Regions from separate parts of the Rhizobium sp. BR 362 genome, predicted to be linked through region 1. Evidence: predicted binding sites of a transcription regulator. Region 1 holds the regulator's gene; each other region holds the start of a gene.
What was found. The regulator LexA, encoded in region 1, represses DNA repair genes until DNA is damaged. The targets are predictions, from matches to a motif close to TGTTCNNNNTGTGTTCNG.
Positions count from the first base shown of each region.

Region 2: the regulator LexA is predicted to act here: its motif matches at 2,896-2,913, upstream of QDY28_RS04745 (PA0069 family radical SAM protein).
Region 3: the regulator LexA is predicted to act here: its motif matches at 3,164-3,181, upstream of QDY28_RS07485 (2'-5' RNA ligase family protein).

Region 1 is NZ_JARWGH010000016.1:92,670-102,865, reverse strand. It holds gene QDY28_RS19625 (ComEC/Rec2 family competence protein) at 1-2,214, shown strand, start outside; gene lexA (transcriptional repressor LexA) at 2,195-2,917, opposite strand; gene QDY28_RS19615 (DUF2721 domain-containing protein) at 3,308-3,799, opposite strand; gene QDY28_RS19610 (mechanosensitive ion channel family protein) at 3,905-4,462, opposite strand; gene QDY28_RS19605 (hypothetical protein) at 4,462-5,970, opposite strand; gene QDY28_RS19600 (VOC family protein) at 6,476-7,363, shown strand; gene kdsA (3-deoxy-8-phosphooctulonate synthase) at 7,360-8,199, shown strand; gene eno (phosphopyruvate hydratase) at 8,349-9,623, shown strand; gene QDY28_RS19585 (FtsB family cell division protein) at 9,904-10,196, shown strand, end outside.
Region 2 is NZ_JARWGH010000003.1:73,963-84,158, reverse strand. It holds gene QDY28_RS04770 (tetratricopeptide repeat protein) at 1-214, shown strand, start outside; gene QDY28_RS04765 (4-(cytidine 5'-diphospho)-2-C-methyl-D-erythritol kinase) at 223-1,134, shown strand; gene moaB (molybdenum cofactor biosynthesis protein B) at 1,134-1,688, shown strand; gene QDY28_RS04755 (hypothetical protein) at 1,726-2,040, opposite strand; gene QDY28_RS04750 (glycosyl transferase) at 2,224-2,742, opposite strand; gene QDY28_RS04745 (PA0069 family radical SAM protein) at 2,983-4,140, shown strand; gene QDY28_RS04740 (ribonuclease HII) at 4,344-5,003, shown strand; gene QDY28_RS04735 (phosphotransferase) at 5,027-5,794, opposite strand; gene QDY28_RS04730 (F0F1 ATP synthase subunit B) at 5,932-6,423, opposite strand; gene QDY28_RS04725 (F0F1 ATP synthase subunit B) at 6,427-7,020, opposite strand; gene QDY28_RS04720 (F0F1 ATP synthase subunit C) at 7,100-7,327, opposite strand; gene QDY28_RS04715 (F0F1 ATP synthase subunit A) at 7,397-8,149, opposite strand; gene QDY28_RS04710 (AtpZ/AtpI family protein) at 8,229-8,573, opposite strand; gene QDY28_RS04705 (cell wall hydrolase) at 8,888-10,066, opposite strand.
Region 3 is NZ_JARWGH010000004.1:192,220-202,415, forward strand. It holds gene QDY28_RS07470 (MFS transporter) at 1-34, opposite strand, end outside; gene QDY28_RS07475 (quinone oxidoreductase family protein) at 336-1,310, opposite strand; gene QDY28_RS07480 (LysR family transcriptional regulator) at 1,405-2,316, shown strand; gene QDY28_RS07485 (2'-5' RNA ligase family protein) at 2,474-3,091, opposite strand; gene QDY28_RS07490 (hypothetical protein) at 3,326-3,496, shown strand; gene QDY28_RS07495 (methylated-DNA--[protein]-cysteine S-methyltransferase) at 3,671-4,234, shown strand; gene QDY28_RS07500 (hypothetical protein) at 4,271-4,804, opposite strand; gene QDY28_RS07505 (LysR family transcriptional regulator) at 4,914-5,855, shown strand; gene QDY28_RS07510 (GFA family protein) at 5,842-6,246, opposite strand; gene QDY28_RS07515 (YciI family protein) at 6,343-6,714, opposite strand; gene QDY28_RS07520 (YciI family protein) at 7,041-7,388, shown strand; gene QDY28_RS07525 (RNA polymerase sigma factor) at 7,395-8,654, shown strand; gene QDY28_RS07530 (hypothetical protein) at 8,856-9,296, shown strand; gene QDY28_RS07535 (dihydrofolate reductase family protein) at 9,473-10,105, opposite strand; gene guaA (glutamine-hydrolyzing GMP synthase) at 10,189-10,196, opposite strand, start outside.

The DNA of each region.
Region 1 (10,196 bases):
ATCGGCGCCGGCGCGATCTTCTGGTTCTCCGCCGGAGCCGATCCGCCACCGCAGGCCGTTTTTACCGCCCTCCTTATTTTTGCCGTTGCTTTTTTCCTCCGACAGGAGGCCGGACGAGTGCTGCGGCACCTGCTGTTCGCCGGCATGCTTGGCTGCGCAGGCATGGCTCTGGCGCAATGCGAGACCTGGCGGGCGTCGACGATGATGCTCGATTCCGCGGTGACGACCACCATTACGGGCCGGATCGAAAGACGCGAGGCCGATGACAAGGGACGCTGGCGCTATGTCGTCGCCCTGGAGACAACGGAAAAACCCGCCATTCGCCGGCCGCCGGCGCAGGTCACGATCTTCGTGCGCAAACAAATCCAGCCTTTTGAGCTCGGCGATCGCATTCAGGGCAGGGCGCGACTGACGCCGCCGGCCGGACCCGCCTTGCCCGGCCTCAACGATTTCGCCTTCAGCGCCTATTTCGATGGCACCGGCGCGAATGGCTTTGCCTATGGAACGCCGATGCTAATGTCGCCATCTGGTGATGTTGCCCAGGGGTCGTTTCTGGACAAGGCGGATATTTGGCTTGCGCGTTTGCGCAGCAGCATCGGCGACAGGATTAGGACGCTTTTGCCCGGTGACACCGGCGCCTTCGCGGCATCGCTTGTCACCGATGAGAGACGAGCAATTTCGGATGAGACGACGGAAGCGCTCAGGACTTCAGGCCTTGCGCACATCATTGCAATTTCCGGCCTGAACATGGCGCTGTCTGCAGGCATTTTTTATGTCGGCCTGCGCTATGCGCTTAGCCTATTTTTCGGCGTGGCACAGGCCTGGCCAACGAAGAAGATCGCAGCCTTCGGTGCGCTGATCACAGTGACAGCCTATTATTTTATTTCCGGCTTCGGGGTATCGGCAGAGCGCGCTTTCATTATGATGGCGATCATGCTGATCGCCGTGCTCTTCGACCGGCCATCCCTCAGCCTTCGCAATGTGGCGCTGTCCGCGATCGTCATCCTTATTCTGTCGCCGTCGCAGGCGCTCGGACCAAGTTTCCAGATGTCTTATGCCGCCACATTGGCTTTGGTGTCGGGTTATTCGCTTTGGACGAAAAGACCGCATCGGGAGAGCGTTCTCTCCCGCTTCCGGCTCATGCGTCCGCTGCTCTTCGTCTCGCGCTTCTTCGGAGGCATATTGTCGACCTCCTTTATCGGCGGCGCATCGACTGCGATTTTCTCGATCGAGCATTTTCACCGGTTGGCGACATATGGGCTTATCGCCAATCTGGCGGCTATGCCCGTCGTCTCATTTGTGGTCATGCCGTTTGGCATGGCGGCGACGCTGCTGATGCCATTCGGCGTCGATGCTCCCTTCTGGCAGATCACCGGCGCGGGCCTTGATGCTGTCATCGTCATTGCCAAAACGGTCGCCGCCTGGGGCGGCAACATTCCCTTTGGCCGGTTGCCGGTCTGGCTGTTCCCGACGGTCATAGCCGGCTTCTTGCTGATGACCTTGCTGAAAACATGGCTGCGGCATGCAGGTGCATTTTTGATCATCGGTTCGGTCGCGGTCGTGGCACTCAGCCCCGGTGTTCCGAAACCCGATCTGATGATCTCCGAGGACGGCACGCTCGTCGCATTGCTGCGCAACGGCGCGTTGACGACCAACCGGGAAAAGCCGCCCGACTTCATCTTCGAGCAATGGCAAAGAGCCCTGGCGATCACCGAGCAGCAACCGCCAACGATGCTTCCGCCCGGCAGTCAGCTCCCCAAGATCAGCAAATCGGACAAGCATCGCCGGCTGACTTCCGACGAGCAAGTCGCCGTTCGAAAGGCGATGGATGCGGCACTGGACAATGCCGGGCAGGGTGGCTTCGCCTGCCAAAAAGGGGCATGGTGCGTGGCAATGCTGGACAATGGCGAAATGCTCGTCACCATTGAGGATGCTGCCTATCTCGCCCCAGCCTGCGACACCGCTAACATCGTCGTCACCCCCGTGCGTCTGCGTCTGGACCACTGCCGCTCTGGCGCCATGCTTTTTACAGGTGCAACGCTACGCCGCACCGGATCCATCGAAATCAATCTCCGCGCCGACAAGCCGATGATAACGGCGGCGTTTGAAAATCTGACGCGGCCATGGAGCCTTCATCGCGCTTACGACTGGCGAACGGGCACTTTCGGAGCGCCGATCGCACCGGTGTCACCCGTCAGTGATAGCGGCGAATGAGGCCGACAAGCTTGCCTTGTACTTTCACGCGATCCGGCCCGAAAATACGGGTCTCGTAAGCCGGGTTCGCCGCCTCCAGCGCGATCGAAGCTCCCTTGCGACGGAAGCGCTTCAGCGTCGCCTCCTCGTCATCGACGAGAGCAACGACGATGTCGCCCGGATTGGCGGTGGTGGCGTTGCGGATAATGACCGTATCGCCGTCAAAGATGCCGGCGTCGATCATCGAGTCGCCCTTGACCTCCAGCGCATAATGTTCGCCGGAGCCGAGCATGTCGGCGGGAACCGTGATGTCGTGGGTATTGTTCTGAATGGCCGAGATCGGAACGCCGGCGGCAATGCGGCCCATGACGGGAACTGAGACTGAACTGTTGTTTTCCTCAATCACCGGCTTGGCGGGAGCAGGCGGCGGCACAAGTTGCGGCTTGCCAAGGCTCCCCTCGATGACGCTCGGTGAAAAACCGCGACGCGGCTGCAAGCTCGGGCTATAGGCCTCGGGCAGCTTGATGACCTCCAGTGCCCGGGCCCGGTTCGGCAGCCGGCGTATGAAGCCGCGTTCTTCCAAGGCAGTGATGAGACGATGAATCCCGGACTTGGACGCAAGGTCCAGCGCATCTTTCATCTCATCGAAAGATGGCGGAACACCGGACTCCTTCATTCGTTCGTGAATGAAGAGAAGCAGTTCCTGCTGCTTGCGCGTCAACATCGTTTTGAACCTCAGGAGTGAGAAGGTGTCGTGAAACAAATCCAGAACGGACACTATATGTTCCATATGTGTTCCGCAAGCCCTTAAATTTTGGTGAAGATTTTGTAAGCGCAACAAATAAATGGGAACATAACAGGTCCCGGTCGGACAGATTTTTTTCGATACATCCGAGTTAAAGACCGGAAATATATCAGGAATTCTGCGGAAAGCCTTTTTGTGCCCGTCAGGACAGCTCATCCAAAAAAGCGATGTGAGCCCATCTGTTTGCTAACTAAGCTCTTTGGGGAGGATGGTTGCTGAACGAAGGAGGGCAATCTGTAGATCAGACTGGGAAGATTGGATTCGGAGCGGCTTTGATCGGTTCCGTCCGTAGCGATATTGGACGGGAATTCAATAGCTTGGGTTTTTTCTGGAACTCCCGTGCCGATGCTCGAGCAAGGTGCGGTCGTTGGCTATCTGCCGCAGCATGCTGCGCCCGGCCAGAATCATTTCGAAGAGAAAGGCGATAAAAGCGCCCATGAGCGCGAAGACGGCAAGGCCGAAGAGCCAGAGCAATAATTGCTCGCGAAACTGCTGGCGAATCGCACCGCCCATGAGACCCAGCGTCGCGAGGCATGTGAACACGCCCGATGCCGTGCCGAGCAGGACTGCAATCTCTAGCGCCAATGTTCGCCGCCGCAGATAGTAGAGCTGCAGCAACCGCGTTTCATCCGGATCGTCCGAGGTCACCCGTTCGAAAAGGCTGTTGACCCGGTCGGAGACGCGAGCGAGCCTCGCCGAAAAGACATTGAGGCATCCGGCGGTGCCTGCCAGCAGAAAGACCGGAGTCAGTGCTATTTGGATAACATGCGCGGCAATAGACGTCAGATGGTCGTTCAGCACATTGGATCTCCTTCCTGTCCAACGTCATCCAGTATCGCCCCTGGGTGTCGCCTTGCAAAAGAAGCGCGCGGAGATGAGGCTCGTTGCTGATCTCATGCGAACGTTTTATGTTGGTGGCGCCGCCGATTGCGTCATTTGCTCAGCTATCTTCTTTCTCTGCAGTGTCATGGCGGCGACTGCGGCGTCCTGTTTTTCCTCTCCGCCCACCTGCACCGTCGGCTGGGCGAATTCGATGCCGTTTTCCATGAAGGCGTCGCGGATCATGGTATAGGCTTGGCGCCGTATGTAGGTTTGCCGGCCGGGAAGGGCGGTAAACGCAAAGCTCAGTTCGATACCGAAGTCGCCAATCTGCTCCACACCTTTCATTTTCAGGGTCTCGAGAATCTGCGGTCCGATTTCCGGATCTTCCTTCAACCGTTCTCCGATTTGCTTGACGATCTTTTTCGCCTTGGCGACGTCGGTGTTGAACGGAACCCGCAGCAAGAATTTATCGATCGCCCAGTCGCGGCTCATGTTCTGAACGGCGCCGAGTTCGCCGAAAGGAACGGTGAACACGGGACCATGATGATGGCGAAGCCTGACGGAACGCAGACTGAAGGATTCCACGGTTCCCTTGTAGCTGCCGCTCTGAACGTATTCGCCGACGCGGAAGGCATCGTCCATCAGGTAGAAAATGCCGCTGACGATATCTTGACGAGCGTTTGCGAACCGAAACCGATCGCTACGCCGAATATTCCGGCCCCCGCAATCAGCGGCCCGATCTGCACGCCCATTTCGGATAGCACGGTAAGGAGGGTGGCCGCGATGACGATGGCTGCCAGCGCGTTGCGGAAGATCGGCAGCAGGGTGCGAAGGCGGCCCGCGCGCGCCGCTTCCATGGATAGCGCGGATTCGCCGCTATCGGCGGCGCTCAATTTCTCGTCGATGAATGCCTTCGACAATTGCCAGCAGAGATCGGCCAAAATCAGAACGACGATGCTCTTCAGCGCGCCGCGAACGGCGGCGTCGATAGCCGGATTTTCCCGTGCGAGAATGTTGGGATCATAGTGCCAGACGACGGTGATCCAGGCGACCGCGGCTGCGATGACAAGCGCCCGCGCACCGCGAACGGCCAGCACCATGCGAGCACTGTTCTTGTTGTCACCAGGCCACCGTCCCTTTGCGAATGCTTCGGCCGTTCGTCCGACCGCAGCCAGCAGCCCCGGAAGAACAACGGCATAGATGCCGAGCCAGAAAAGGCCGACGAAGTTGGCTACCCAAAGGAGCCAGAGGCAGGCGGCGTAGAGTGAATAGAGGATGTTCATGAGCATTAGCTGTCGGGCGGCGCTTTCCGTGGCCGGTCGCCGCCACACCGCTTCGAGCGCGATCAGCAACAGGAGAACGGAGAAACAATGGGAGACGACAGTCCCCACATCTGCGTCGATGGAGAGCGGTTTGGTCAGCGATGTCGTGGCGACGGCTATGGCCAAAACGGCAATGAAGAGACGGGCCCTACGATAGCCGAAAGCGGACAAAGCGCCCGCATCCATCGATAGTTTGCAAAGGGCAAACGCGAGGCGAGCGCCAATGAATGCCGCCAGATAAAACAGGATCACGACGTGCAGAAGCGGCGGCCAGTCTATGGCCAGGAAAATAGCGGAGCTGGCGAGGGTGAAAGTGATCCATGGTCCGAATTCCCCGATCGTATGCGCGACAAGAGGATTCTGAAACTTCGCTTTGAGCACGGTCTTCTTGAAAAACCATTCCACTGCGAGACCGACGCAGACCAGTGCGGTGAACATGACGAACGCCGGCGCAAAGCCGCTATTTCTTGCTTGCTCACGCACTCTGCTCGCTGCAGCGGCGAGCTGCGCCGGTACATTTGGGATTGCTGACCGCAGGGCCTGAAATCGGGCGCGGGCGCGGGCCTCTCCCGTTTCGACCAACGTCGCTGCCGCCGCCGAAGGTGCCCGCTGCTGCTCGGCTGCTTGTCGCTTTTCGAGCCATTGGCGTAGCTCCGGATCATTCATCAAACGCAGCAGTTCCGATAGCTTTGCGGGCGGTGCTGTGGGGGCCGCTTCGGGAGCCTGCGCTTGGCACAGTTGCGGCGCGATAGCCGTGAAAACAAGGACAAGCGCAATGGCGGCGAAGCCGCTCGGCATATGTGCAATGAAGCGCGCGGCAGGATTCATGAGCCTTCGCGCTGCCCCGACCAAGGCTAGACAAAGAGAAGCGGCCAAATGTAAGACCGGGCGTATGGGCGCCCCCTCGACGAGCATCAAGCGCATGTCTCCCCCCAAGCACCCGACAATCAGATTGAGTACTGCTGCAAAGATAGAAGTAACGGGCCGCTTTCCTGCCTCTCCGAGATCGGATGGTGAATTGCGTTGCCGTTGGACAATCCGAACTGAAGAATGCGCGTCTTTGTCTTGCTGCCGGGAAACGGACTTTTCGGCGCAATCCTCACCCGTATCAATTACCTGTTGCTGCGCTACAGGTCATTTATTGCAGTATGATGCGGATATTGCTCGAATTATTGCCCTCTAACAAGGGAGAGTTTCGTGCCAGGGCTATATAATTCGGCTAGTTCGCGTGCGGATTTTTGCGGGAGCGCTCTTCTGCAGTCTGCTCCGACGCTTTGATCTTGAATTGAGCGGCGGATAGGCGCAAACCTGCCGACGAATGAAGGGGGAGACCATGACCTCATCGCCGCATCCGCTGGATCATCTCGTTCTGCCGACAATCAATATCGCTGTGGCGCGGGAACGGCTGGGGAAGCTCGGCTTTACCGTCGCCCCCGACGCTCGCCATCCCTTCGGCACGGAAAACGCCTGCGTCTTCTTTCCCGACAACATCTATCTGGAGCCCTTGGGCGTCGCGTCCCGTGAGCAGTGCCAGAGGAGCGTGGCGGAAGGAAATGTTTTCGTCGCTCGCGACCAGGCTTACCGTTTTCGCATCGGTGATGAAGGTTTTTCAGCCATCGTTTTCGGCACGGATGATGCGGTCGCCGATGACAAGCGGTTCCGGGCAAATACGATATCGGCCGGAGACACGCTGGATTTTTCCCGGCCGATGCGCATGCCGGATGGCTCGGAAGTAACGGCGGGTTTCCGTCTCGCTTTCGCAGCCGATCTGCGTTCCCCGGATTTCTTCGCCTTCTGCTGCCAACGCATCAATCCCTTGCCGACCGATCGCAGCGCCTTGGAGCGGCATGCCAATGGCGTGACCGGCATTGCAAAAATTGCCATATCGGCGCCGAATCCGGCCGCATTCCGTAGCTTTTTCGAGCAGGTCGTGGATGGACCAAAGATAGTGGATCATTCTTTCGGCCTCACCGTTCATGCAGCCAATGCAGCGGTCGAGATATTGACCTCGGAGGGCATGGAAGCCTTTTATGAGTGGCCGGTGCCGGCGGAGGATCCCGGCCTTCGCGCACGGGCAATCCTTTTCAAAACCCGCGATCTTTCCGTGACATCGGCGCATTTGGCTGCTAACGGCGTCACATACACGCGTAAGAACAATCGTATTCTGGCAAAGCCCGCCCCCGGACAGGGCGCGCTGTTCGCCTTCGAGGAGATAGCATGAACACGAATTCCGAAGTGACCGTCGGCGAGGGAGCCTCCAAGGTCCTGTTCTCCAATACTACAAAGTTGTCGCTGATCGCCGGCCCCTGCCAGATGGAAAGCCGCGACCATGCCTTCATGGTCGCCGGTGTGTTGAAGGAGCTTTGCGGCAAGCTCGGCATCGGCCTTGTCTACAAATCGTCCTTTGACAAGGCAAACCGCACGTCACTCTCGGGCAAGCGCGGCATCGGCCTGGAAATGGCGCTGGAAGTCTTTGCCGACCTCAAGAAAGAATATGGCTTTCCGGTTTTGACCGACATTCACACTGAAGAGCAGTGCGCGATTGTCGCCAAGACGGTCGATATTCTGCAGATCCCGGCCTTCCTGTCGCGCCAGACCGACCTTCTCGTTGCCGCCGCCAAGACCGGCCGCGTCGTCAACGTCAAGAAAGGTCAGTTCCTCGCGCCCTGGGACATGAAGAACGTGCTGGCCAAGTTGAATGACAGCGGCAATCCGAATGTGCTTCTGTGCGAACGGGGCGCATCCTTCGGTTACAATACGCTCGTTTCCGACATGCGCTCGCTGCCGATCATGGCGGCAATGGGTGCGCCGGTCGTCTTCGACGCGACCCATTCCGTGCAGCAGCCGGGTGGGCAGGGTGGCTCGACGGGCGGTGACCGCCGGTTTGTCGAAACCCTCGCGCGGGCTGCTGTCGCCGTTGGCATTGCCGGCCTTTTCGTCGAGACCCATGAGGACCCGGACAATGCCCCATCTGATGGTCCGAACATGGTCTATCTGAAGGATATGCCGCGGCTTTTGGAAAAGCTGTTGGCCTTCGACGCGATCGCCAAGGCCTAAGAAATGGGAAGCATTCAACAGGCTGACATGAACTTGCGCTACGCGGCCTGTGGGAGCTTCAATCGAGGATGCGGGGCGGCATTGTAATTTCCGCATCTTCGACTAAGACAGATTTCAATCGATTTATCACCAGCGAGCAGGAAGCTATCATGACCGCAATCACCGACATTATCGCCCGCGAGATTCTCGACAGCCGTGGCAATCCCACCGTCGAAGTCGATGTGTACCTCGAAGATGGCAGCATGGGCCGCGCTGCGGTTCCGTCGGGCGCTTCGACGGGCGCGCATGAAGCCGTCGAAGTTCGCGACGGCGGCAAGCGTTATCACGGCAAGGGTGTCGAGAAGGCCGTCGAAGCTGTCAACACCGAGATCTTCGACGCGATCGGCGGCATTGACGCGGAAAACCAGATCCAGATCGACAACATCATGATCGAGCTTGACGGCACGCCGAACAAGTCGCGCCTCGGCGCCAACGCCATCCTCGGCGTATCGCTCGCCGTCGCCAAGGCTGCCGCCCAGAGCGCCAACCTGCCGCTCTACCGCTATGTCGGCGGCGCCCACGCGCGCCTGCTGCCGGTTCCGATGATGAACATCATCAACGGCGGCGCCCATGCCGACAATCCGATCGACTTCCAGGAATTCATGATCCTGCCGGTCGGCGCAGATACTCTCCGCGACGCCGTGCGCATGGGTTCGGAAATTTTCCACGTTCTCAAGAAGGAACTGGCTTCACAGGGCCACAACACCAATGTCGGTGACGAAGGCGGCTTTGCGCCCGGCCTCTCCAGCGCCCCGGCTGCCCTCGACTTCATCATGAAGTCGATCGAAAAGGCAGGCTACAAGCCGGGCGACGAGATCGCTCTCGGCCTCGACTGCGCTTCGACGGAATTCTTCAAGGACGGCAAGTATGTTCTCGAGGGTGAAGGCCGTACGCTGGAATCCGGCGCCATGGCCGAATACCTTGCCGAACTCGCCGCCAAATATCCGATCATTTCGATCGAAGACGGCATGGCCGAAGACGATTGGGAAGGCTGGAAGATCCTGACCGACCTGACCGGCAAGAAGACGCAGCTTGTCGGCGACGATCTGTTCGTCACCAACTCGGCTCGTCTGCGCGACGGTATCCGCATGGGTGTCGCCAATTCGATCCTCGTCAAGGTCAACCAGATCGGCTCGCTGACCGAAACGCTCGACGCCGTCGAAACCGCGCATAAGGCCAACTACACGGCCGTCATGTCGCATCGTTCCGGCGAAACCGAAGATTCGACCATTGCCGATCTCGCTGTTGCCACCAACTGCGGTCAGATCAAGACCGGCTCGCTGTCGCGTTCCGATCGTCTTGCCAAGTACAATCAGCTCATCCGCATCGAAGAAGCGCTCGGCCCTCAGGCACAATATGCCGGCCGTTCCATTCTTCGCGGCTGATAGCGCATACCCCTGAAAATCCGCGGGATTTTCGGAAGGCTTAGCGTGCGCCGGATAACGATCCGAGTCGTCTTATAAGCCAATAATTTCCAGCTCTTGAACCGCGCCTTCGGGCGCGGTTTTTTGTTGGAAAAATGGCAGAGTCAACGGATGGTTAATCTCTGGCGGCTAATGTTGCCATAGGTGTTTGATTTAGCGTGATCTTCTCCGTAACCGCTTCGTATTTCAGTCGCGGACCTGGGTTCGGGATCATTCGATAGAGCGTTTTGAGCAAGCGAGTATGTGGACAAAATATCATAAGAAGAGAAAGTTCGGCCGTTTCGTTCTTCCCGCCATCACGGTCGCCTTCGTGAGCTATTTCGGCTACCACTGCATTCACGGCGACTACGGTCTGAAGGCGACCGAGGTCTTCGAGAAGCAGCGCATCGATCGCAGCAAGGAACTCGCCGATCTCGTCGCCAGGCGCGAACACCTTGAAAAGGAAGTGGCTTTGCTTAGCGACGGCTCCCTGGACAAGGATATGCTCGACCAATATGCGCGCTATCAACTGACCTACTCCAAGGCCGACGAGAT
Region 2 (10,196 bases), on a different contig from region 1:
CAAGCTGGAGGCGGTTTACCAGTGGAACCGCGCGCTGGCTTCCAAGCCCGAGGACGCGGATATTCCGAAGATCAAGGAAAAGATCGCCAACGGCCTGCCAGCGCTCGACAACGATCCACGGACGGTCGACAAGACCAAGCAGCCCGATCCGGCTCCGGCGGTAACTCCATCGCCCAATACGACAACGCCGCCGCCGGCCGATAAGAAGTCCTAACACTTTCGATGACCGTGATCTTAGCGGCTGATGATTTCGACCTTACAGAGGAGGCGCCCGCTAAGATCAATCTGGCCCTGCACGTGACGGGCCAGCGGGCTGACGGGTACCATCTGCTCGACATGCTCGTTACTTTTGCCCGGCATGGCGACCGCCTTGGCTTTCGCGCAAGCGCGCGTGACGAATTCAGCCTGTCCGGACGCTTCTCTCCCCTTCTTGCCGAGGAGAGTGCGGGCGGCAATCTGGTGCTGAAGGCGCGTGATCTGCTACGACAAGCGGCTCATGACGCGGGTTTCGAGGCGCCGCCCGTCCACATCCATCTTGAAAAGAACCTGCCCGTCGCGTCCGGCATCGGCGGCGGCTCAGCAGACGCCGCGGCGACTCTCCGTGCGCTGACGCGGCTTTGGGGTCTCTCCCTGCCCTCCGACACGATCACGGCAATTGCGCTGAGGCTCGGAGCCGATGTGCCGATGTGCCTCGTCAGCCGGCCGCTGATCGCACGCGGTATCGGCGAGTCGATCGAGTTGCTGCCGGACTTTCCGTCCTTCGCCATGGTGCTCGGCAATCCCCTCGTCGGCGTTTCAACGCCGGAGGTGTTTCGTCTGCTTGGCCGGAAGGACAATCCCCCGTTCGCACTCTCCTGGCAGGCAAAAAGCGGGCGCATGCAATGGATCGAGACCATCAACGGTTTGCGCAACGATCTGGAGCCGCCGGCGCGCACGCTCTGCACCCAGATCGCCACGCTCTCGCAGTTGATCGACAGCCAAGGCGCGCTCACCACGCGCATGTCCGGCTCCGGCGCCACCTGCTTCGGCCTTTTCGATAATATTGAGCAGGCGACGGCGGCGGCGGTCTCGCTTCACAGCTTGAGGCCGGATTGGTATTTTCAGGCGACCGAAACGATAGCGGGAGGGACATGATGGCCGGTCCAAGCGAAGCACGATCCTTCATCCCCGTCGGCATCGCGGTGCTGACCGTTTCCGATACGCGCGCGCTGGCCGACGATAAATCCGGCGATACGCTGGTTGCCCGCATTGCGGAAGCCGGTCACAGATTGGCGGCCCGCGCCATTGTTCCGGATGACAAGGAGCGTATCCGAAGCCAGGTGGAAGCCTGGACGCGCGACGACACAATCGACGTTGTCATCACCACCGGCGGCACCGGTTTTACCGGCCGTGATGTCACGCCCGAAGCGCTGGAGCCCTTGTTCGAGAAGCGGATGGATGGTTTTTCCGAGGTGTTCCATCGTATCTCCTACGACAAGATCGGTACGGCGACGATCCAGTCGCGGGCAACCGGCGGCGTCGCCAACGCCACTTTCATCTTCGTGCTGCCGGGCTCTCCGGGCGCCTGCAAGGATGCCTGGGACGGCATTTTGAAGGCGCAGCTCGACTACCGGCATATGCCCTGCAATTTCGTGGAGATCATGCCGCGGCTCGACGAACATCTAAAGCGCGGTGCCAGCTCGAAGTAAGCCGCTTCGCCCGGGCGATACCGGCTTCTCCAAATCCCTATGCCTTCGATCCGGGCAAGGCAGGAATTGATTCCCATTTCTGGCCCGTGAGGATCACGCAGCTCCGGCCGGAGACATTGGTGACCATCATTGTCCAACTGCCGCTTTCGGCGGCGAAGATTTCGATGATCGTCTTCCGATCAAGCTGGCCGATGGCCGAGAGCTTTTCGGAATAGCGCGCATCCAGGAAAGCGACGATATCGGCGCGCTGAGCGCATGCGAGCATCGCCTGGGAAGCGGCTGAGTTGGGATGAAGAATTGCCGTTGCCACAAGGGCCGTTCCGATGAGCCGGCAGAGCATTGTGCGTCCCATGACGCACCTCCTTTCGCCGGAAATCCGGCAGAAGAGGAGAGTTCCGCTGACCTGCTCTGCCGCATACCGGCATCTTCATGGTCGGCCGCCCGAACGCGACACGCGAGACGTGCCGCCATATGAAAATTATGACAGCAATTCCCTCATTTTCAAATGGAATCTGGATTGATCACAAAGGCAGCGCTACCGCGCTGCGCGCGCGACCCAGGAAGGAATCAGTTCGCTCGACAGTTGGCGACTTTTATGCCCCTTGGCAAGCTCGGCGAGCCGCATGCCCGATTTGGCAGCGGCGATGGCCTGTCGTTTGGAGAGGAGCAAGCCCAGTTCCAGAGGCGGCAGGCTGCGGCTGATGCGCTGCAGCAAAGGCCGGCGATAGCCGCGCGACGCGGTGAAGCGCGCCGGCACCTTGTTGAGCGAAACATATTCGGCGATCTCATCGATCCAGCCCGCTTGCGGGCGGGCGCCGGGCTCGACGAAAAGCAGCCATTCACCGCGCGCCGACTGCAATATGTCTTTGATATCCCACTGGGAATAGAAACGGCAGCCGGCGGCGTCTGCGACATGCGAGGTGCCGTCGCGTGAGCCATGGTCGAGCACGACGACGTCGCACACGAGCCCTTCGATCGCGCCCGCCACCAAAACCGCCAATGTCTGCGCCAGTTCCGATTCCTGGTCCTGGCATTCAATGATTACCGTCAACATTGCCCATTTATAGAGCGGCGCACAATTTATTGCCAGCGTATAAACTTTAGAACCGGAGGGTTTGGAAGAAGGCCTGGCTGGTGTCAAAAATGCCGCCGCGACCTCCGCGCGTCCAAGTGGACATACCGCGCCACGGTGTATAGCTCCGCATTTTGTTCTTGCATTGTTCTCGTTTGTCGGATAGGAATTTAATCATCTTAGACGCGGCATGCGATGCCAAGCACCGCCCTGGAGTTACCGATGAACGAGCAGTCCCTTGCAGGGCAGGCCGCATTTGCGCCTGCCAATACGGCAGATGTTGCCAATGCTTTGATCGCCGACACCGGTCTCAGAGTAGAGATCGACCGCAGGCGCGGTCGCGGTGCCGGGCTGAACCCAAGCGGCCGGTTCGAGCCGCTGAAGCGTGAGACATTCGATGACGGCTGGCAGGCGCTGGAAGAGCTGCCCCCATTCAAAACCGAAGTGCAGGTGGAAAAGCCGCGCACGGCAATCACGCGCAACGATTCTCCCGATATCTCCTTCGATCGCTCCATCAATCCCTATCGCGGCTGCGAACATGGCTGCATCTATTGTTTCGCGCGGCCGACGCATGCCTATATGGGGCTTTCGGCGGGGCTCGATTTCGAATCGAAACTTTTCGCCAAGCCCGACGCGGCGCGGCTTCTGGAACGGGAACTGGCAAAGCCGGGCTATAAGCCGCGCGTCATCGCCATCGGCACCAATACCGATCCCTATCAGCCGATCGAGAAGGAATGGCGCATCATGCGCCAGATTCTCGAAGTATTGCACAAGGCGAACCATCCGGTTGCGATCGTCACCAAGTCGGCGCTGATCATGCGCGACATCGACATTCTCCAGGAGATGGCCGCCAAGAACCTGGTTCGGGTGGGCATTTCCGTGACGACGCTCGACCGCAAGCTGGCGCGCACTATGGAACCGCGCGCGGCGACGCCGCCGCGGCGGCTGGAGACAATCCGGGCGCTCAGCGAGGCCGGCATCCAGACGGCGGTCATGGTGGCGCCGATCATTCCGGCGCTCAACGACCACGAAATCGAGCGCATCCTCGATGCCGGCAAAGCCGCCGGCGCCATGGAAGCGAGCTATGTCATGCTGCGCCTTCCGCTCGAGGTCAGCCCGCTCTTCCGCGACTGGCTGCTACAGAACTATCCGGATCGCTACCGCCATGTCATGTCGCTGATCCGCTCGATGCGTGGCGGCAAGGATTATGATGCCGAATTCGGCAAACGGATGAAGGGTGCAGGCCCTTATGCCTGGCAGATCGGGCGCCGTTTCGAAATGGCGACCAAGCGGCTGGAGCTCACCCGCCGCAATATCGCGCTGCGCGACGATCTGTTTGTGCCGCCGGATGGCAGCGGCGTACAGCTTTCACTTCTCTGAGCGGTTCAGCTTTTCATGGAATCTTAGAACCGCTCTCTCTTTTTGTTTTTTCGCAATTCCGGACGGAAAACCGCTTCGCGCTTTTCCTGGAATTGCTCTGACCCTTTCCCGCGGGTTTCCCTGCCCGCCGGAAGAGCCCCCAGGTTCGCCGCCTTGATCCGCTGGGGGCTTGCAGGAGATCGGGTGGTGTGCGAGCTTGCCGCATGCCACGCAGCACACCATCCGATTCTCCCATGCTTTTCGACGAGAGCCCGATCGTTCCGACTTTCGAGCTTGAGCTGATTGCCCGCCGCGCTGGACACTGGCCTGTCGCCGGTGCCGACGAAGCCGGACGCGGGCCTCTGGCTGGCCCGGTGGTCGCGGCCGCGGTCATTCTCGATCCGGAGCGCATTCCCGAGGGATTGAACGATTCCAAGCAGCTTTCGGTCCTGAGACGCGAGGCGCTGTTTGTCGAAATACTTGCAACCGCCACCGTCTCGATTGCGTCCTCGAGTGCGGCCCGCATCGATATCACCGATATTCGCAAGGCAAGCCTGGACGCCATGCGGCGCGCCATCTGCAGCCTTGCCGTGCCAGCAAGTTATGTTCTGACGGACGGGCTGGATGTGCCTGTCGGTCTCGCCTGCCCGGGAAAAGCCGTGGTCAGGGGCGATGCCCGCTCCTTTTCCATCGCCGCCGCTTCGATCGTCGCCAAGGTGACGCGCGACCGGATGATGGCCCGCGCCGGAGACGTCTTTCCCGCTTACGGATTTGCGTCCCATGTCGGCTATGGCACGCCCGAGCATCGCGCCGGTATCGAGAAGCACGGCCCCTGCTCGCTGCATCGCATGAGCTTTCGGCCCCTTCGAAGGGAAGAGGCCTGACAGCCGCTTCCGCCTCCCTTCATTCAAAGGCCGGCTATGATCTCCTCGCGATGTTCGCTGATATAGGCGATATCGCACCGGTAGATTTGATCGTGACCTTCTTCGATGTTGCGACGATATCTTTCCACACCATTGGCCGCCTCTGTCTCCATAAAGGCGACCAAGGCATTCAGACGATCGACGATCATGCCCGGCAATGTCCGTCGCTGCTTTGCCGGCAGGCCATAGGCATCAAGAAAAATGCGAGTGCGGAGAATTTGCGTATCGAGCCCGCCGAGATCGTCGACCGCGATGCCAATGGATAGAGGCGCCCAGCGATAGATGGCGTAAGCGAGATCCCAGCAACGTGAACCGGGATGGGCTGTCTCGAAGTCGATGATGCCTATGAGCTCGCCACCGCTCAGAACAACATTATAGGGCGCGAAATCGCCGTGGCAGATCACCTCGAACGGCGGTCTCGGCGGCAATTGCCATATCTGATCCTCCAGCATCGGCCGCATAAACAGCCCGGTGTAGTCATGATAGCGCCGCAGCAGGCGCGCCGCCGACTGCAGGGCCTTCATAGACCTCATAGTCTCGCTTTCGTCCAGGTCACCGGTCTCACCTGGAAGAAAGCTCACCCTTTCCCACGTCCCGTCATATCCGGCGGACAATGGCGCATTTGCAAAGCCATGTGATTGAAGTGCGGAGAGCAGGGCGTGAACGCTCCCCGTCCAAGGGCGGGTGCGCCGACAGATGAGATCATCAAGTCGAAACGGCCCTTCGCCAATGTCCTCGGTCAGTGTCACCATCTCACTCCCTAAAAGCGGGGACGATATCAAGCTTTGGTTCAGAGCCGTAGTCCAATGCTGCCACTATCGACCGTCGCCTTCAAAAGCAAAAAGCCCGGTCGAAGCCGGGCTTTCTCAAAGATCGATTGCTTACGCGCTCAGTTCAGCCGCGCCTTCACTTCGCCGATGGCGTTGCTGAAGAGTTCGGATTGAACCGGGCCATCGGCCTTCTTGGCGAGGACCGATTCGGCAGCCGCGATAGCCAGATCGACAGCGGCGGAGCGGACCGCCTTCATCGCATCGGCTTCCGCCTGCTTGATCTTCTGCTCGGAAAGCGCCGTACGATTGGCGACGAATTCCTCCGTCTTCTTGCGGGCTTCCGTCGTCAGCATTTCAGCTTCGCGCTCGGCTGCCGCAACAATGTGGGCAGCTTCCGCTTCGGCTTCCTTCCGCTTGCGCTGGTATTCGGCCAGAAGATGCTGGGCCTCTTCCCGCAGGCGCTTGGCTTCTGCCAGATCGTTGCGGATCTGATCGGCGCGGTCGTCCAGCGACTTGGCCATCATGCCCGGCACCTTCAGATAGACGACGAGGCCGAGGAAGATGATGAGAGCGACGAAGGCAAAGAAAGTTTCGTCGAGACCGAATTCCATGGATCAACCCTCCCGCTTGACGGATGCTTCGGCCACAGCCGAAACGACGTCTGCCTGGCCGGCGACGTTGCCGACGAGCTGCTCGACAACGGCAGCGGCCGTTTCTTCGGCAATGGCTCCGACATCACCGAAGGCTTTTGCCTTGATCTCGGCGATACGCACCTCAGCGGCCTTCAGCTTCTCGGAAAGGCTTGCTTCGATCGCCTTGCGATCTGCCTCAGCCTTTGCCTTGGCGGCGTCGCGGGCGGTGGCGCCAATCGAATTCGCCTTGGCGCGCGCTGCGGCCAATTCGCTTTCGTAGGTCGCAACAGCAGCATCGGCTTCGGCCTTCAGACGCGAGGCTTCGTCGATATCCTGGGCGATGCGATCGTGCCGGCTTTCCAGAATGCCGCCGACGCGCGGGATGACGATCTTCTGCATGGCCACGTAGAAGATGACGAAAGTGATCACCAGCCAAAGGAGCTGTGACGGATACGTCGTATGGTCAAACGGCGGGAATACGCCTGCGTGATGGCCCTGATCGGGCGCACCCGTCTCCGTATGCACCGCGCCGGCTGCCGGCGGTGCTTCTTCAGCATATGCCGGGGTCACAAACATGCTCACCTCCAGGTGGTCTGCAAATACAAAGAATCACGGCCCGCTGTCCCGCGAACCGTGATCTATCATGCCGTTGATATCAGACGGCGAAGAGCAGGAGGAGAGCGATGAGCAGCGAGAAGATGCCCAGAGCTTCCGTAACGGCGAAGCCGAATACCAGACGGCCGAACTGGCTGTCAGCGGCAGACGGATTGCGAAGTGCGCCGGACAGGTAGCTGCCGAAGATGTTGCCGAGGCCGAGAGCCGTACCGGCCATACCAAAGCAAGCCAGACCTGCGCCGATGAACTTTGCTGCTTCCGCTTCCATGTTGAACTCCTTTGAAATGGTTGTTGCGGCGAATGACTGACGCCCTGCAGACGTCAATGTCGGTAATCCTTAGTGGCCACCCGGATGGATTGCGTCATTGATGTACATGCAAGTCAGCACCGCAAAGACGTAAGCCTGAAGGAAGGCGACGAGGAATTCGAGACCGGTCAGGGCGACGGTCATGATCAGGGGAAGAATGGCGCCGCCGATGCCGATCGCGCCAAGGGCTCCGAGCGAGGCAACGAAGCCTGCGAACACCTTAAGCGTGATATGGCCTGCCAGCATGTTGGCGAACAGACGAACAGAGAGAGAAATCGGCCGGGACAGGAAGGAGATGATCTCGATCGTCACCACCAGCGGCAGCAAAACGCCGGGCACGCCCTGCGGCACGAAGAGTTTCAGAAAGCCGAAGCCATGCTTGATGACGCCGTAAAGAATGACCGTCAGGATGACCAGAAGCGCCAGGGCGAAGGTGACGATGATCTGGGCGGTAACGGTGAAGAAATAGGGAACCATGCCGAGCAGGTTCGCCGTCAGGACGAACATGAAAAGCGAGAAGACCAGCGGGAAGAATTTCATCCCCTTGGTTCCCGCGCCTTCTTTCAGCATCGAGGCGATGAACTCGTAAGCCATTTCCGCAATCGATTGCGAGCGGCTCGGAATGACGCTGCGGGGTGCAGTGGCAAAATAGAGGAAGCCGGCAGAGATCACTGCCGAGGCAACCATGAACAAGGAAGCGTTGGTGAACGAAAAATCAATTCCGCCGATATCGATCGGGATAATCTTGTAGATCAGGAACTGATGGGTAGGTCCGTTTGCCACCGCTTGTTCTCTTTCATTTTCCCGCTCGTAAAAGCGGATGCCTCTCACCAGGAAACAGCGCCGCAGCGCCGCATCCGCCTCACTTCTTATCAAGCCCGTGCTTTTCAAGCATCGGTGTCGCCACCTTGCCCGCAGAGCGCAGAACATTCAGAACGCCGGCACAAAATCCGAGAAGCAGAAAAATGATCATGCCCCACGGCGCCGTGCCCACAAAACGGTCGAATAGATAGCCCAGAACAGCGCCGACGATGATGGCAGCAATGAATTCACTAGAAAGCTTCATCGCCTCGGCGTAGCCCTTGCGGCTCTCCTCGGCGCGAACCTCCCCTCGTTCATCCTCTCCCAACGCAGAGCGCTTGTTCACCAGTTCGGCTTCCAATTGCTCCCGTCGCTTTTCCAGACCTTCGTCGCGGTCGTCCGACATGGTGATTTCCTCCCATTTTCGTTGCGCGCAGCCCCATTACCCCGGTCAACGCATGAACGAACGGCAGGTTTCGCCACCTTTTCGGCCCGTTTTGAAGTCGCGCGCAACATAGTTTTAGGAAAAAGCATAGTCAAGGCGTAGGCGTCATCTGTCCAGCCATAAATTAGCCGAAATAAATCATGATCTTAGGCCGAAATCGCCATACCGGCGCAAAACTGGGCCTGAGAATCCTCTTCAGGCCGGGTTTTTCTGTGGCCTTTTTATCGCCCGCTCCGCACTCGCGGAACTGAGCCGTCGCGGTGCCCGACAGGCCGTCAGCTCCAACCGCCGCCATAGGTACGATAGAAGATGTGCATGCCAATACGGCCGACCTTCACCATCTCGGCCGCCCATTTCGGCCTGACGTAGACGGCGTGATAATGCGTGGCGGAACCGACTTCCGGCAGCCAGATCTTGCCGGCGGTCACGGCCATAGCGACCTGGCGGGTGACCTTCCAGTGTTCGGGCGAGTTGACGCGATCCTTGACGTTGTCGCAGGCAAAGGAAAACTGGCATGCATTGTGCCAATCATCGTTTTGATAGACGACGCCGCAGATGGTTTTCGGATAGGCGGGATTGCGGACGCGGTTGAGGATCACCTGTGCGACGGCCGCCTGCCCCTTTACCGATTCCCCGCGCGCTTCAAAATAGATGCCGGTGGCAAGGCATTGCTGTTCGTCCGAGGAAAAGACCGAAGGCGGCAAGACATTTGCGGCCCAGGCGTGATCATCAGGACCGATCTGCGGCACGAAGCGGCCCTGATTATCCTGATCCTTGGCGAGAATCGAATCGAAGGGGGAGACGCGGGCATAATCAGGCGGCGGCGACGCATAGGCAGCGGCGAGAACATCGGCATCCCGATTTGTTATCAGGCTTGCGAGATAGGACGGCACACTGTTGTCCGGCTTTGGCGGCTCTTTTCGATAGAAGGCCGTGGCGATCTGAATTTCCTTGCCTCCGATCTTCGGCTTCAGGAAAACCGTCTTGTCCTTGGTGTCCAACTCGGGCCGGAACAATAGGCTGTCACGCTGCAGCACGGAACCGGCGGAAAAATCCTTGGGCGGCTGCATCGGCGCAACGGCGACCACCCTGCTCTTCTTATCCTGCCGATTGATGCGATCTTCGTCCGGCCTGGGATCACTGCCCTTTTCCTGGGACAGGAACGCCACGCGGCGGCCGTCGGGCAGGACGAGACCGCCATCGCCAACGGCCGCAGCGGTCGACGCGTCGCCGAAGGCAAGCTCGGCCTGATGCGTCGAGCCTGCCGGCGAATTGGTGATGACCATGCGCCAGTTGCTGCTCCCCCTGTCAATGCCCGCCAATAGACCGGCAAGATCGGCATAGGCCACCGTCGAAGGAAAGATCAGCCATGCGCAAAACCCGAAGACGGCTGGCGAAGTCCAGTTTTTCGGCAGAAGACCAAACTTGCGAGGGATACGACGCGCGCGAGACAATACCGGACTCCAAACGGCACTCTGGACTAGGAGCCGAAATAATCTCGCATTAACCTTGATGGATGGTTAACTTTGGCCGCGGCCCCACCGCGCACCCATTCATGAGGCCGCAAGCAAAAGGCCCGGCGGG
Region 3 (10,196 bases), on a different contig from region 1:
AGGAGGAGTGGATGGTTTGCGAGGCAGTGTTCACGAGATATCGCCTGCGGGCACCGGCGCGCGGTGTCCTTGCTGTTTGCAATACGGATCGGGGTTCGTACCGGATAGGAGTGGCTGCAACGGCCCAACGACCGCGCGAGGTCACGGTCAATTGGTATCAGGCGAGGAGAGGCGGGGTCAATGAAATTGCTGCTTTGCAGCAACAAATGATGACGCGTTCAAGCAATTGTGTTCGGCGCGGTGACGGGTGAAGGAACCGCACATGCGCGGTCAGCGGGAAGCGGCTTGCCGTGGGGAAGGAGGCAAGGCGACGATCGCGCCACCTTGCCTTCGGTTCACATCGTCAGCACCACGCTTGCCGTCGTTCGCCCCGCCTCCAGGTCGGCATGCGCCCTCGCTGCATCTTTCAGCATGTATTCCGCCCCGATCGGATTGATAAGGCCGGCCTGCAGTTCCGCCATCAGCGCCTCGGCGCCCTGCCGGTAGAGAGCAGGATCGTTGGCATAGGTCAGCACGCTCGGGCGAGCGAGACCGATGGCGCGGGGCGCGGTCAGTTCCTCGATCTGGATCGGAGGAATGGGACCGGCGGCTTGGCCGAGGCTCGCGACCATGCCAAAGGGCCGCACGGTCGCGAGTGTCTGCGACAACATTGCGCCACCAATGCCATCGATGGCGAAATGCACGCCCCGGCGGTCGGCGATGCGGCGCGTCTCCTCCACCCAATCCTCGGACGTATGCAGAAGAACGGCATCGGCGCCGGCTTCATAGGCAAATTCCGCCTTGGCTTCCGAACCGACGGTGGCGATGACGTTGGCGCCGAGCCGCTTTGCCCAGCGCGTCACGATCTGCCCGACACCGCCGGCTGCCGCATGCACCAGAATCCATTCGCCCGGCTGCAGCGGATGAACCTTATGCAGCAGCATATGAGCGGTGAGCCCGCGCAACATCGTGCTGCCGGCGAGCCTGTCGCTGACACCGTCGGGCAGCCGCACCAGCCGCGAGGCAGGCAGAGTCCGCACCTCGGCATAACTTCCGAGCGGATGGCCGACATATGCGATGCGATCGCCGACCGACAGACCTTCGACGCCCGAGCCGACCGCCTCCACCACGCCAGCGCCCTCAAAGCCGAGAACGGTCTGGCCGGGCGGCAGGGGATAAAGCCCGGAGCGAACATAGATATCGACGAAATTGACGCCGGAAATGCTTTGGCGGATGCGGGCTTGCCCGGGTCCCGGCTCAGTGACGGCAAGGTCGACGAGCCGCATTGTCTCCGGGCTGCCGGGACCGGTTATGGCGATGGCTAGGGGCATAGAACAGTCTCCTTTCAGACGCGTTTTTTTGATCACAAAGGCGCGCCTGAATAAATTCGGTATGAACTCACCGCATCTGTGCAATAATGCACAGATGATCGATTGGCAGGACCTCCTTCACTTCGCCTCCCTTGCCCGCACCGGCTCGCTTTCGGCGGCTGCGCGCGAGCTTGGCGTCGACCACGCCACTGTCGGCCGGCGGATCGCCGCGCTGGAGCGCACGCTGGACCTGCGGCTCATCGACCGCCGGCCGCGCACCTCGCCCTTGACGGCTGACGGCCGGGCGATTGCCGAGCTGGTGGCCGGCATGGAGGACAATGTCGAGGCGATCAGACGTTATTCGAAAAGCGCGGTTGCGGGCCTTTCCGCCGCCGTCATGATCAGCGCGCCGCCCTCCATCGCTGCCCATCTCATCGCCCCGAAAGCGGTCGCCTTTCGCGCCGAACATCCCGATATCACGCTGACGATCGCCGGCGTCACCCGCCGTTCCGCCCTTAATCACGGCGAGGCCGATATTGCCGTGCGCATGTCGCGTCCCGAGGAAAGCGATCTTCTCGTCCGGCGCATCGGCGTCATGCGCTTCGGCCTTTATGCCGTGCCTGAAATTGCAGCGACGCCGGAGGATAGCTGGGTCTTCATTGGCTATGACGCGGCGCTCGATCATCTGACGCAGCAGACCTGGCTGCGCAGCCTGCTTGCGGGCCGCCCCATCGTTTTCCGTGCCGGCGACGTCTTCGGTCAATTGCAAGCCGCGCTCGCCGGTCTCGGTGTCGTTGCGCTGCCCGCCTTCCTCGGCGATGGCGAAGCCGCCCTTAAGCGTCTGCCGACGGAAATCCCCTCACCCACGCGCGACCTCTGGCTCGTGACCTATCCCGATCTTCGCCGTTCTCCCGCCATCCGCGCGGTGATGGATTTCGTCAGCGAGACGATCGGGAGAAGCTGTCCGCTGAGAGGGGTTGACGGGCAGCCTGAGCCGATCTCGACAGTTCCGCACTCGACGCTTTGATGGCTTCGACAGTGCCATTCGCGCCGCTGGCATCCGCGTGCAATTCGCTCGCGTCCATGACCGGGTTCATGATGCCATGGCGATAGCCGGAATCGAGGGCCTTGAAAATAGCTGCAGCTTCAGAGTTGACGACGCGGTGGTGACGCATGCCGATGTGTCAATTTAGAAGAGGCCATTGATCGATATATTCGTGCTTACTAAGACCTTGTAGACTATTGACCAACACGAATTTCCGCACGGTCCATGTAATCGGCTTTTCCAAGTCGACCCTTGGAACGGGCGTACGGCCGTACTGAAGAGTTATATGGGGCTGGTAGCCCGGATCCAGACAAACGGCCAAGCCAGCCTCGTACACCGCGAGCCCGAGTTGAAGTTGAAGCCTTCTGAATTCCTTGACGCCATCTGTTGGACAAAGAACCAGCGGATGTGATGGTTGGCGAAAACTGAGAACATGGTCGAAAACCAACGTGAACTCGCAGTGCTGGATGGTTTTCGCCGCTCTCATGGCGATGGCGGTGATGTCATCCCGTCGTTTCGGATATTTGCCGAAGCCATGGACAGAGACATGCCGAAGTCCTGGTGGTCTGGCCCTGCCCAGTAAGCGATAGCTTTGACCCAATATCACCATAAGCTTGTCTATTTCGTTGCCGACCGGTTCATCGGGCAAAAGAGCGAAGTAAAGATTCTCCGATCCCTGCCTTGTCTGTGTTCTCGGGGGCGGAGTCTCCGGTTCCGTCATCCCGAAAGGAAGCTGTGTCTGTCTAACATCGAACATTTGATACCTCGCGGCCCCAAGGACGCCCCTCACTCGCTTCTGCCGAGCTAATCTCATCCGTGTTCGCAAATCAAGAACAAAAAGAGAACGAAGTGTCCGGCGTCGCGCCTAATTGAATATCTCGCGCCGCTTCCATAGATTGGGAAAATCAACAGCACCGAATAAAACCGCCCTTCGATTGTTCACCGCAGGTCCGGGCTTTTGCGCCCGTTCTCAATAAGGGAATGATCTCACATGTTGATAAAAACCATCTTCTCCGCCGTGTTTTTCACCCTCATTGGTCTCGGTGTGTCCGCTTGCTCCACCACGGGGCAGGGCAATTCCAGCGGGGGCAGCGGCGGTATGACGCGTTCCTCTCCGGCCGGCGGCAGTACGTCGGGCGGCGGTATGGGCGGCGGATATTGATAAGCTCCCAAGCTGCGTGGGAAGCGGTGCGGCTGATGTTGCTATGGCAGCATCGGCATCGCTTCCTTCGACCGATAAAATCTCGGCAACCGGTCGTCTTGCGCAAGAATCGGGTTGAATTGAAGTGCCCAAAGCACGATTTTCATGGCAAGTGGAAACACGGAAGGCCCTGCCATGAGCGAGACGAATCAACATTATCTGATCTTCGAAACCGCGGGCGGTTTCTGTGGGATTGCCTGGAACGATATCGGCATAACGCGCTTCCAATTGCCGACGAAAAGCGCTGAAGCGACCGAGCGCCTTATGCTCCGCCGTCTGCCAAATGCGCGTCCCGGCATACCGACGCCCGATGTAACCGAGGCGATTGCCGCCGTGAAGCGCTATTTTGCGGGCGAGGAGATCGACTTCTCCGGCGTAAAACTGGATCTGAGTGAGCAGGACGATTTCTTCAAGCAGATCTATGCGGCCGCCCGGCAGGTGGGATGGGGGCACACCACCACCTATGGCGCGCTCGCCAAGCAGCTTGGCGCCGGTCCCGAAGCTGCGCGCGACGTCGGCCAGGCCATGGCCAAGAACCCGGTGGCGCTGATCATCCCCTGCCACCGCGTCTTGGCCGCCGGAGGCAAGATAGGCGGCTTTTCGGCGCCCGGCGGATCGACCGCCAAGACCCGCATGCTGGAACTGGAAGGCGTTCAGCTCGCGCCGCCGAAGCCCGTGCAGCAATCCCTGAATTTCTGAACGCCGGTCGCATGGCCGCTGCTGAAGGAGGATGGATCACGCGTCCGTGGCTGCGGCCGCATCTCCGGCGAGCGGCCGAGCCCTTTGGGACGGAGAACGCAGCAGCAAATAGAACGCGGCGATATGCGTGATCATCAAGAGGGGCACGTAGATGATCGGGATCGCATAGGTGGCGCCTAGCTGCCCGGCCAATGCCGGAAGGTCGAGCTGACTGCCGTGATAATAATCGATGATGATATCGCTCGCCCCAGCGAGGTTGAAGGCAATGGTGAACAGCCAAAAGAGCGGGCGCGTCTTTATGGTCATAAGCGCCAGCATGGCGAGCAAGCCGGTTGCAAAATCACCGTAAGCGGCTGGCGCGGTGAAGCCTGCGGGCAGGTTCGGGCCGACGACGCCGGGAACGATGAAGACGAGCCCGAAGAAGCGGAAACTATGCAGCGTGGCGATGGCGCGTTGCGCTGCGACCTGATCCATCGATTTGAGCCTCGGCCAGATATACGCTCCGAAGCATAGCAGCCAAGGGACATACCCCAGAACAAGATGTAACTGGAAGATGATTGCGGGCGACATGTGGCCTCCTCTGGGATGCGAATTCATGCGGTGTCGAACACGATGGGGTCGCAAGCCTGATGTACGACTGCTTTCGCCTGGCGACTATTCGCTATAATGTTGACGGGCCATGAAGCAGAATTTCACAGTGAGACGCGGGGCGCTCGACGGTGTGGAGGCGTTCCTCAGCGTCGCCGAGCACCGCAGCTTTCGCAGGGCGGCCGCGGAACTGGGGGTAACTCCTTCAGCGATCAGCCAAGTGGTGCGCGCACTTGAGGCGCGCGTCGGCGCAGCGCTCTTCCTGCGCACCACGCGCAGCGTCGGCCTGACAGAAGCGGGCGAGCGGTTCCTCTCGCGCGCCAAACCCGCCTTCGAAGAGCTCGTCGCCGCAAGCGAAGTCGCCGGTCAGCTCGGCGAGCGGCCGGCCGGATTATTGCGTCTCGCCGTGCCGCGTTCGGTCGTGCCGATCCTGCTGGAGCCGCTGATTGCGTCCTTCTGCGAGGCCTATCCTGCGATCGAGGTGGAGATCGCGGTCAGTGAGAAGCTGGTGGATCTCGCAGCCGACGGTTTCGATGCCGGCGTCAGGATGGGCGAGTTCATCGCCGCGGATATGGTGGCGGTGCGGCTGACGCCGCGGTTCCCGTTTGTGGTTGTTGGCAGTCCCGACTACCTGTCCCGACGAAAGCCGCCGCAGCGCATCGACGATCTGCGCGATCACGCCTGCCTGCGCATGCGCCGCTCGAACGGCTCGGTCGCGCCCTGGTCCTTTGTCGACGGCGGCAAGACGATCGAAGCAATCGTCTCAGGGCCACTCATCGCGCATGATTATCCCACGATCCTTGGGGCTGCCATCCAAGGTGCTGGGCTCGCGCAGGTACCCGGTCCGCTCGCCGAAGCGGCTGTCGCCGACGGCCGATTGCAAGCGCTGCTCACACCCTTTGCCATCACAACGCCAGGGGTTTTTCTGTACCATCCAGGCAGGCATCAGGTCTTGCCCAAACTCCGCGCATTCATCGAGCATGTCAGATATCGGCGCGGCGACGCTCGGTTCGGAGAGGTCATCTCCGGCTGATCGGAAGGTCGAGCGGTTTGACCCACTCGAGACGGCGCTTGGTGAACATCTCGAGCATCGGCTCAATGCCGTCGGAGCTGTCCAGGCAGCCGATCGTCGCAAAGACCATTCCTGGGAAGCTCTCCAGCTTGCTGCTGAATACTCTGGCGCCGCAATCGGGGCAGAAGTTGCGATCGAGGCCCTTGCCGGATTGGGCGATATAGTGAAACGCCTTCGGCTCTCCGCTGGTCAGCGTAAAATCATCCTCGGGCACGCCGAAGAAAGTGGCTGCCTCGCCGCCTGATGCGTTCTTGCAGTCAAGGCAGTGACAAACGGCGACGAAAGTAGGATCCGTATCGAACTGGAATTTGACGGCACCGCATGCGCACTGACCTGTGTGCTTCTTGGCCATGTATCAGCCCTCCTATCCGATTGACAAACATCTCTGCGTAAACCGCGGCATTCTATGTGCTTAAACAGGCAAAGCGCGCGTGACTTCCGCCCGCAATTACCACTGCAAATCAGCCATCTCGTAAAATGGGCGGATTTCGATCTCGCTCGGTCCGGGCATGGGGTTGGGGCAGCGCTTTACCCAGGCGACGGCCTCATCCATGTCTTTGACCTCCCAGATCCAGAAGCCGGCGACAAGCTGGCGGGGTTCACCGAAAGGCCCGTCGATGACCGTACGGTTGAGGCCATCGAATGCGACACGCTTGCCCTCGGAGGAGGGTTTGAGGCCGTCGGCCGTGATCAAGATGCCGGCATCGCGCAGATCGTCATTGAATCGGCCCATTGTCTCCATCATCTCCGTCTCCCAGCTCGTATGGGAAAAACCCTTCTCGCTCTCCTCGGTAGCCTTCACCAGCACCATCACACGCATCGTCTGTCTCCTTGTTTGAGCCGGCCTTATTGGCCTGATAACGAAATGACGAACGGGGTTTTCGCACGCCGACATCGTCCTACAAATTTTGATGTCAGACGCAATTTCCCGCGCTTACACTCGCTCAAACGATGCGAATTTCAGCCCGAACCGAGGCCTTTCTCTCACCAAGCAGAAATGCCAGCTTGTCCTTTAAAGCGATGTCGAAATTGTAAAGCCGCCGATGCCCAAAATTTTTTTCTGACCGCTGTCAAAATCTTGCCGGTTCGAACGTCGTTGTCGCAGCCGGCCCTGAGGCTGCGCGTATCGAGAGAAAGGAACAGGTCATGCAATATATGCTGTTGGTCTATTGGAATGAAGCCGAACACAAGAATGCTAAAAAGGAGCAGAAGGCCGAGACCTTCGCGGCCTACGCCGCTTACACTGAAGCGTTGAAAAAAGCCGGAGCGTTCGTGGCGGGCAGCGGATTGCAGGATTCCTCGATGGCAACCGTGGTGCGCGCATCGGATGACAAGCCCACCGTTCTCAACGGCCCCTATATCGAAAGCAAGGAGCAGTTGGGCGGCTACTACATCATCGAAACGGCAGATCTCGATAGCGCCATCGCCTGGGCGGCGCGTTGTCCCGGCGCTCAACGAGACACCGTGGAGGTCCGCCCTCTCATGGTCTATTGAACCGCCATGTCGCAAGGAGACGACCAGTCTGCCATCAAAGCTGCCGAAGCGGTGGCGCGCCGGAGCTATGGCAAACTGGTCGCTATTCTAGCGGCGCGCACACGCGATGTGGCTACTGCCGAAGACGCTCTGTCGGAGGCCTTTGCTTCCGCTCTGGCGGACTGGCCGGTCAAGGGTGCACCGCTAAAACCCGAGGCCTGGCTGCTTGCCGTTGCCCGCCGCAAGATGATCGACGCCATCAGGCGTAGGCGGGTAAGCACTGCCGCCTTCGAGCATCTCAAGCTCATGGCGGAGGAGCTGGAGGCAGCGGCGAGCCTGGTGCCAGACGTTCCAGACGAGCGTCTGGCTTTAATGTTTGCTTGCGCGCATCCGGCAATAGAACCCGGAATCAGAGCGCCGCTGATCCTGCAGACGATTCTTGGGTTCGACGCTGAGACAATCGCCTCAGCCTTCCTGGTCTCGCCGGCGGCAATGGGCCAGCGGCTGGCGCGGGCAAAGAACAAGATACGACGCACCAGAATTCCCTTGTGCGTGCCCGATCGGGCAGACATGCGCGCACGCCTGGCGGCAGTGCTGGAGGCGGTGTATGCGGCCTATACGGAAGGCTGGAGCGATCCGGTCGGTGCCGATGCGAACCTGCGCAATCTGGCTGAGGAGGCCATTTGGCTCGGCCGGCTGATCGTCGCGCTCTTGCCAGGTGAGGCCGAAGCGCTCGGCCTGCTGGCACTCATGCTCTATTCCCATGCGCGGCGTGGCGCGCGGCGCAGTCCAGCCGGCGAATTCGTGCCGCTCGCCGATCAAGATCCTGCGCTATGGGACGAAGGCTTGATCGACGAAGCTGAGGATCTGCTTGTTCGCGCCAGTGCGTTCGACGCCTTCGACCGCTATCAATTGGAAGCGGCCATCCAATCGGCTCATGTGGTGCGCCGCCGCACCGGCGCGACGGATTGGGCGGCAATCGAGCGTCTCTATGATGGGCTCTGCGCAATTACCGGCTCGCCGGTGGCGGCAATCAATCGCGCGATCGCCGTGGCGCAGACGCGCGGGCCAGCCGCAGGGCTGGCGGCGCTGCCGATGCTTACCCATGGTAGCCGGCTTGTCGAGTATCAACCCTATTGGGCTGCGCGAGCCGAACTTCATACCAGAATGGGGGAAATGGCGGCGGCCCGTGAAGCCTATGATCAAGCAATTGCCTTGGAAATAGATCCCGCCATCCGCCGCTTTTTGCGAAGGCGGCAGACGGAAATCCTGACGCCGCCGCGCTAAGCTCGGTGTTCCCGGATCACCAACATCGTCTTCTTGGGTCGAAGGTGTTGCCGTTGCCTTTCATTCGCGCTCGATTATTTGAATATGTTACTATTGTGCCTTGGAACCAATGACATGCAAAACTGTTCAGCTATAACTTTGATACAACGCTGATGTGCCCGGCAGGTTGGGTAAGCGGCGCTCTTTGAGGAGTCTCTCATCATGAATATTTCGCCCAGATTTCGTTCAGTCGCGGTTGCCGTCATCGCCGCCGCGGGAGTTAGCTTTGCCAGTGCCGCCCATGCCGATAGCGGGACGATCCGCTTCGCCGTCTACAAGGCCGCCTTCTTCGTCGGTGGCTCGGGAGGCGAGGGCACGCTGACCTTCCATGGTCGCCGCTATCCCATCACGATCGGCGGCATTTCGGGCGGCCTGGCCTTCGGTGCCTCCAAGACCTATTTCAGCGGTACCGTGCGCCACATACGCCGCGCCCGCGATGTGACGGGGGTTTACGGTGCAGTGGGCGGCGGCGGCGCAGTCGGCAGGGGTGCCCAGGTGATCGTCATGACCAATGACAAGGGCGCTCAGCTCGAGCTCACAGGCAGGCAGGTCGGTCTGCAAGTCAACGCCGATATCAGCGGCATGAGCATCACGGTGAAGTAAGAGCCGTTACTTCGTTCGTCATATCCTGGATGGGCCCGATTTGTTCAATTCGTGATCGGGCCGTTCCTGGAAAGCTGTTCAGGAGTGCCCGCAGCCTCTGCGCAGCACTTGCTCGCCACTCTGCGCAAATAGCTGACCTTGGCCCATTGCCACCAGCCGGATCTTCGGCGATGGCCTTACGTCGCCCGATAGATTTGCGCCACCACGCCCCCCGGAAAGGCCTTCGAGTGTATCAGCTTGAGAGGCATCGGCGCGGCGAGTTCCGAAAACAGCGGCAGGCCTTTGCCCAGCGCCACGGGATGCACCCCCAGCACGAACTGATCGACCAGGTTCCGGGCGATGAGGCTGCGGGCGAAGCTCACTCCACCATGGGCCATGATCGGCTTGCCTTCCCGGGCTTTCAACCTCGCGATTTCCTCCGTCAGGTCACCGCTCGCCACATAGGCATTCGCCCAACTGTCTGCACCGGGCTGCCGCTCCGTAGATTGTGTGCTTCCCGCATGGGCCCGCGCTTCATTGAGCGCCGCCGTCGGGTGCGCGCTCCTTAGGATCGCCGGCCCCTGTCGTGAGAAGACGGCCTTGGGGATCTGGTTCATCGGCGGCGCGAATACGTCGGTGGAGGTCGGCCACCAGGCGGCCATGGCTTGGAAACTGCGGCTGCCCATGATGTGCAGGCTAGCGTTCCATATGGTCTCCACGGCCCAGGCTTTCGCCTCTGGATCGGAGCCGAACATCCATTTGTTTCCCCCATCGAGGTCGCTCACGAACCCGTCGACGGATATGGACATTTTCAAGATCAGCTCTCTCACGGCTTCCTCCTCGTTGCGGTTCCGGCCCGAGGACGGGCCAGATCGACAACTTTCGACAGCGCGTGATTATTTTATCGCTGCCGCTATTCCC